DNA from 2 places in the Bacillus sp. LL01 genome. Region 1 is predicted to be linked to the other one. Evidence: riboswitches for the same ligand, from Rfam matches in the RefSeq annotation. Region 1 holds a riboswitch; the other holds the start of a gene.
The links. Region 1 has a riboswitch for cobalamin ahead of AB685_RS02735 (DUF4430 domain-containing protein). Riboswitches for the same ligand answer to the same signal wherever they lie in the genome.

Region 1 (3,429 bases):
AGCTGCCACCATAGCGATTGCAGGAACTATTTTCGGTCGGCGTGGAGCACTTATCAGCTTAGGTTGAATCTCTTTATATATTTGTTTCGGGTCACGATCATCTTTAATTTTAGGCATTTGCCTCAAAAGCTTTTCCATTTGGTCTTCATCATTATGACGCATTGCTGTTTCCTCCTTTCTCTTGAAGCTCTTCCATATAAGCCTTTAAGACCTTTAAGGCTCTATGCTGAGTTGTTTTCACCTTACTTTCTGTCCACCCAAGTATCTGGGCAGTTTCTTGGATAGATAAGGCCTGTATGTACCGCAGAACAAGGACTAGTCGATGATCGACTTTGCATTTATCCAAGCACCGGTACATTTGTTGAACCTGTTCATTTTGAAGAGCTATCTCTTCCGGCAGTGGAGCATGATCTCTGACTTGCTGTTTATTCCAGTCAAAAGTTTCAAGTAGTTTGTTTTTCCATCCTTTATGTTTACGGAAGGAATCGATGGCAACATGCTTGGCTATGGAGAACAGCCAGGTTTTTTCGCTGCTTTTCCCTTCGAAACGATCATATGAACGCAAAACTTTTATATAAACTTCTTGAACGAGGTCTTCCGCTTGCTCCTTGTTGTTCACCATATAATATAAGAATTGATAAACATCCTGGTGATATTTTTCATAGAGCTCTTGAAAAACGGTATTCATAGTTTCCCTCCGTTCATTTCATTAGTCGCATATTATAGTGAAAAAGTTACATTACAAATATATTAAAAAAATTACAATCTGACTAGTAGTTTTTTGGGACTTTTTTCTTGCAAATTTCTCTTCTCTTATTATTTTGCTTTGTGGTTAAAAACCGCTGTTGATTTCCGCGAATGGCTTCGCTTTCCGCGGGGCGCTGCTGGAGCCTCCTCGGCAAGCCTGCGGGGTCTCCACCAAGCGCTACCTCCCGCCGGAGTCTTCGCCTTTCGCTCCAATCACCAGCTAAATATTGCTAAAATCAATTAGATCCTTTAACAGAGCTATTCTTTTAGTATAATGGATGTCTTTTAGGGATTATAGGGTTTTTTGTAGGGGTTTTCCCACTTGTTGTATACATATTTCGACCCAGAACCAACAATCTATGAGAAAAGAGCCTAATTAAAAGAGCCTAATTAAAAGAGCGCCACAACCCACCAGGTCATGACGCTCCAATTTCATTTCTTATACATGCTGTTCACCTGATACTCCGTAAGATCATTCTTCCTTTTTACTATAAAAGACGCCTTTTCGTTAAGCAGTTTGGAGAGAATTGGGTACAACACGATGAAAAATACGACATTCCCAACAGCATGGTTTATATCAAACGGCAAGCCAGCCAGATAATAGGGGAGAAAAGGAACGCCGCCCACTACCATGTTCTGAATGGAAAACACTAGGCCGAAAAACAATCCACATAATCCTGCGTAGAGAGATAGTAAAAACACTGGGATTTTTTTAAACCAAATTCCGATAGCTCCACTTAATAAGCCGATAACGGACCAAGCAAAGATCTGTGTGATGGTCCACATTCCTGAACCCAAGACCAGGTTGGTGGCAAAAGTGGTCCCAACTGCAAGGATGACTCCAGCTAACGGGCCCATCCAAAAAGCACATATTATTATTATGGCTGTAACCGGCTGTACATTAGGAACGGAAGAAAAAGCGATTCTTCCAACGACGCAAAGGGCGATCAACATTCCCAGTAAAGCTATCTTTTTGGTAGTCATTTTTATTCCACCTTTTGATAATCGAAATGTACTTCGTCGTTCTCCTCTAATGTATAATCACTTGCTCCTACCATTAAACTTTCCCCATTTACAGAAATGTTCCAATAATAATCTGATTCTTCTTCTGAACCCAGGCCGTCAATTCCAACAATGAAGTCTCCACCGAATCCTGTTGTAAGATCATAGTTACGTTCCATGACCTCCATCAGGGATTCACCCTCTTCAAACTCAAACGTGTCTTCGCTGATGACTTCTTCGCCTTCTTTAGTCAGTTTTATTGATGTTGCCAGTTGATTTTCCTGTTGCTCTTCGGCCGGTGCCGTATTGTTTGCATTCTGGTTCGCTTCATTTGTAGCATCTGCACAGCCTGCTAGTGCAAGTATAAGTGCTGTTAGTAAAGTAAGTAAGTACTTTTTCATCATTCATTTCCCCTTATGTAAGTTAATTGGTAACACTCTGGAACAATTGTAATCTTAGTTCTCATCCTGTCTTTCTTCGTTGTCTCCCCTCTAGATAGGTTCTGAGCAAACAAAAAACCCCATCCAATTTTCAGGATGAGGTGATAACGGCATATTCATACAATAAAAAAACAAAGTTGTGCCGTCTCTCCTACTCAACCCCCGAAGTATTGAAACTGGTGTGATTATTGGCAGGTCTACTGACTTATGCTTCCTCCTACTTTGAGCCTTCCCATATGGGGACCTAATTTTTTAAGCCCATTCATACAGTGGTTACCTCATTTCGTCCACATTTACAGTTGCGGGGACAGTCTTGGCATTTCACCAAATTCCCTTTTAAGTCACAATTGTGACACCAACTAATCGTTAGCTATTTAGTTTGCTAATCTTCATATTACAAGATATGCCTAAGCTTGACAAGATAATGTTTCATACAAAACAAGATTTTTCGCTATTGCTCAGCATATTAATTCAGCTTTTGCGGAATAAAGATGGAAAATGTCGTTCCTTCATTTTCTTTTGAATGTACGGAAATGGTTCCTTGATGTGCATCTACTATATTTTTCACAATTGCCAATCCAAGACCAGTTCCTGCACGTCCTCTTGTTCGTGCCTTGTCCGCTTTATAGAACCGTTCAAACACAAATGGAAGATCTTCTTCGGGAATACCATGCCCCGAGTCCTTTACATCGATTTTCACACCTTTGTTCATCATTTTGACATTGATTGTAATGCTTCCTTCGTCCGCAGTGTGACGAATTGCATTATCCACAAGATTTGTCATAACCTGTTCCATACGATCAACATCCATTTCAATGAAGCCTTCTCCTTCTACATGGGATTGTAGGATAATCGCTTTTTCCTTTGCCAATCCCTGGAACTTCCTTGTGATTTTTTCAACGAATGCAGTAACGTTAGCATCTTCATAATTCAAGGAAATATGACCTGCCTCCATTCTTGCCAAATCAAGAAGATCATTTACAAGTCTTCCCATTCGCAATGATTCATCATAGATGACGGAAGCCAATTCTTTTTTCTCTTCTTCAGTTCCGGCTATATCATCCACAATTGCCTCGCTGTACCCCTGCAACATTGAAATAGGTGTGCGAAGTTCGTGAGAAACATTGGCAATAAAGTCTTTTCTAAGCTTATCAAGCCTTCTCTCTTCTGTCATATCACGAATAACAGCAACTGCTCCTCGGATATGGGTCTGGGTGTATAAAGGACTCATCACAATCAC
Region 2 (3,429 bases), on a different contig from region 1:
TGGGATCTGGTCTATGTATCAATAATACATCTATGTACTCTGTCTGGAAGTTCCTTAAAGATTGTTCCACTGATTGGATGATATGCTCCCTGCTGGTATCATAATATTTAATTCCATGCTCAGGTCTATTCGACGAAATCAACTTGATTCCACATTTTGTTACCAGCTCTAACTGGTCTCTTAAGGAAGGCTTCAGCGCAAGTGCGTCGCCAAACTGTTCTTCCACTGTGTAATCCCCGTAAATATCAGCATGGTCAAAAGATGTAATGCCCATATACAAACAGCTTTCAATGAAATTCAATGTCTCTTCCTTGCTGTATCCCCAATCATTCAATCTCCACATCCCGTGAACGATTCTCGAAAGTGACACATCTTTACCTATCTGAATTCTCTCCATCATAACACTCCTATCCATTCAATATTTAGAAATTATACCTCTTCTGCGCCCTAATAGCCAAAAATACTGCTTCCTTCTTAGTTTAATCCAATAAAAGATATACTTCTTTTTCATTTTTCATTAAAATAGATAGTAAATATAATTGTTTGAAGAAAGGATTCGTCGACAATGACAGCACATACATTGATAGGAAATAAATTGATAGATTCACAGCATGAAGTTGCAGCAAACATTTTATCTGAAATCCAGAATACTTATCCAGACGTAGCAGAATATCGGGACATAGAAACAGAAGAAAAGATTAAGGAAATCTTTCGTAACCTCCTTCAGTTTCTGGGAGAATACGTTCTCGATACTGAAAAATGCATCCTAGATCGAGCGAAAGATTGGGGAGAATCAATAGGCTACATGTCCGTCAAAGCTGGCGGCTCTTTAGAGAACACCCTTTCAAATATGACCTTATATAAAAGATGTCTATGGTCATTCATCGAACGTGAAGCATTAGCAGAAGGATATCACATGAAACAGATTACGGAGATTTTCATTCTAATCGATGAATTATTCAATATAATCGTTTATGGATTCAGCCAAGCATTTTCTTTTGCAACGGAACAGAAATTGCTTGAATCCAGAGCTTCCCTGATCCGCCTTTCCATTCCTATTGTACCGCTACTGCAAGGTATGGCAGTCCTGCCACTTGTTGGGGAGATTGACGAGGTGCGTGCAGGGATCCTTATAGAAGAAACATTGGAAAAGAGCAAAAACCTATCCATTTCTAAACTGATCATCGATTTCTCCGGTGTCTACCGGCTTGACGAAACGGTCCTTCACACGATGGAACTCCTCCTTCGCGCATTAAAACTGATCGGCATCACACCAATCATTACAGGACTACGTCCGGAACTAAGCATACAATTCATCAACTCAGGTCTTGTACTCCGTGACATTCACATCGGCGGATCCATCGAACAAGTATTGCAAGAACAATAAAAAATTCCTGCCGGGGTCAGACCCCGGCAGGAATTTTTCACTTCATGTCGAAACCCCCGCAATCCATAAATTTCTCTAGAAATCCTTCCAATTAAATGTCTTGCCATTTGTGTATGTTTCATTTATGATAATACTATCATTCACGAATAACACTATATATTGTATAAAAATCACATTCAAACATCTATATACAGTAAAAATGTCCATAATGCGGTAAAGGTGTCTTTTAGTAGACTTAATAGGGAATCCGGTGAAATTCCGGAACTGTTCCCGCAACTGTAAGTGCAGACGTTCTTGATAATCCACTGTCTAAGCAGGCTTAACGGCTCTTATATGGGAAGGATCAAGATAGGAAGAAGCACGAGTCAGGAGACCTGCCTTTAGCGATTATAGTTTCACTTTCTTCGGGAGTTGAGAAGATGAAACGATCCATAGAACCTGGTAGAAGGCAGATATATCCGATTTCAACATCCAGTTGACAGGATGCCGCCCCCTTCTCCTTTTTACCATTCTATGATCGTTTGATCCACTCAGCTACCTGAGTGGATTTTTTTTCGGCATTTTCGCCTTGCCCATAACAAAATTTTCAACGAAACTTGCCCAATCTTTCAAACGAAATGGAGTGGAAAAATATGACCATACATACTGAAATACATTACAAAGAAAAACGGCCATCCTTGCAGAACTTTCAAGCATTGCTAGACTCGACATTACTACAGTTCCCATCCCTTGATGCGGATGCGTTTTTACAAAAAGCGGAGAAGCTTATCGACAAGCTCCTGCCACTTAATCAAGTACAGGAGCTTTACAATCAATTAATCTTGGATGCGCTCAATCATCTGACGGAAAATGAGCCGGATTGGACTTACGTAGCCTCCAGACTCCTTGCTCATAAACTTCAACAGGATGTCTGCCACATCAGGAAAACTGTCAACCCATATACCAACCTGTATCAATTAATAGAAGCATTGACCGAACAAGGAATCTATCATTCCCAGCTTCTAGAGTCTTACAGTTTAAATGAGATACAGCAATTGGAGTCTGTCCTTCAACCCAAACGAGATCATCTTTTCACCTATATCGGACTAAAGACTCTCTCAGATCGGTATTTAACACGTGATCATAGCAAGCAGCTTTGGGAGCTTCCACAAGAACGGTTCATGATCATCGCCATGACACTGATGAGAAAGGAACAGACTAACAGACTACAGTATGTGAAAGAGGCATACTGGGCATTGAGCAATTTATATATGACCGTTGCCACCCCCACCTTTGCCAATGCAGGTAAAACATATGGTCAGCTTTCCAGCTGTTTCATTGATACGGTGGATGATAGTTTACAAGGAATATATGACAGCAATACGGATATCGCAAACCTTTCCAAGTCCGGCGGAGGAATTGGAGTGTACCTTGGTAAAATCCGAAGCCGTGGCAGTGATATCCGTGGCTTTAAAGGAGTATCTAGTGGCGTCATTCCATGGATGAAACAGTTGAACAATACCGCAGTCAGTGTGGACCAACTCGGCCAGCGGAAAGGAGCCATATCGGTCTATCTTGATGTATGGCATAAGGACATCTTTTCATTCCTCGACAGCAAACTGAATAATGGCGATGAACGCATGCGCACACATGACCTATTTAACGGAGTATGTATACCCGACATTTTTATGGAGCAGGTAGAGAAAAGGGGCGACTGGTATCTATTCGATCCCCATGAAGTCAGAAGTACGATGGGATATTCCCTGGAGGATTCCTTTGATGAGGTAAAAGGTGCCGGCAGTTTCCGGATAAGATATGCGGAGTGCGTGAACCACCCTGATCTTGCAAAAGAAAAAGTGGCTGCCATCGATATCATGAAAGCAATCATGAGGGGGCAACTTGAAACAGGAAGTCCATTCATATTTTACCGTGATGAAGTAAATCGAATGAATCCCAATCATCATAAAGGCATGATCTATTGTACAAATCTATGTACGGAAATTACCCAGAACCAAAGTGCCACGGTAACCAATACTCAGTTTGTGAAAGACGGAAGTATCATC

Region 2: another riboswitch for cobalamin. It lies ahead of AB685_RS14205 (ribonucleoside-diphosphate reductase subunit alpha); the one in region 1 lies ahead of AB685_RS02735 (DUF4430 domain-containing protein).

Annotation. Positions count from the first base shown of each region.
Region 1 is NZ_LFEL01000001.1:550,590-554,018, forward strand. Features, by position in the region: gene AB685_RS02720 (hypothetical protein) at 1-162, opposite strand, end outside; gene sigX (RNA polymerase sigma factor SigX) at 152-688, opposite strand; gene AB685_RS02730 (ECF transporter S component) at 1,180-1,731, opposite strand; gene AB685_RS02735 (DUF4430 domain-containing protein) at 1,734-2,153, opposite strand; cobalamin riboswitch at 2,362-2,564, opposite strand; gene AB685_RS02740 (ATP-binding protein) at 2,656-3,429, opposite strand, start outside.
Region 2 is NZ_LFEL01000004.1:347,538-350,966, forward strand. Features, by position in the region: gene AB685_RS14195 (aldo/keto reductase) at 1-397, opposite strand, end outside; gene AB685_RS14200 (STAS domain-containing protein) at 566-1,387, shown strand; cobalamin riboswitch at 1,588-1,784, shown strand; gene AB685_RS14205 (ribonucleoside-diphosphate reductase subunit alpha) at 2,020-3,429, shown strand, end outside.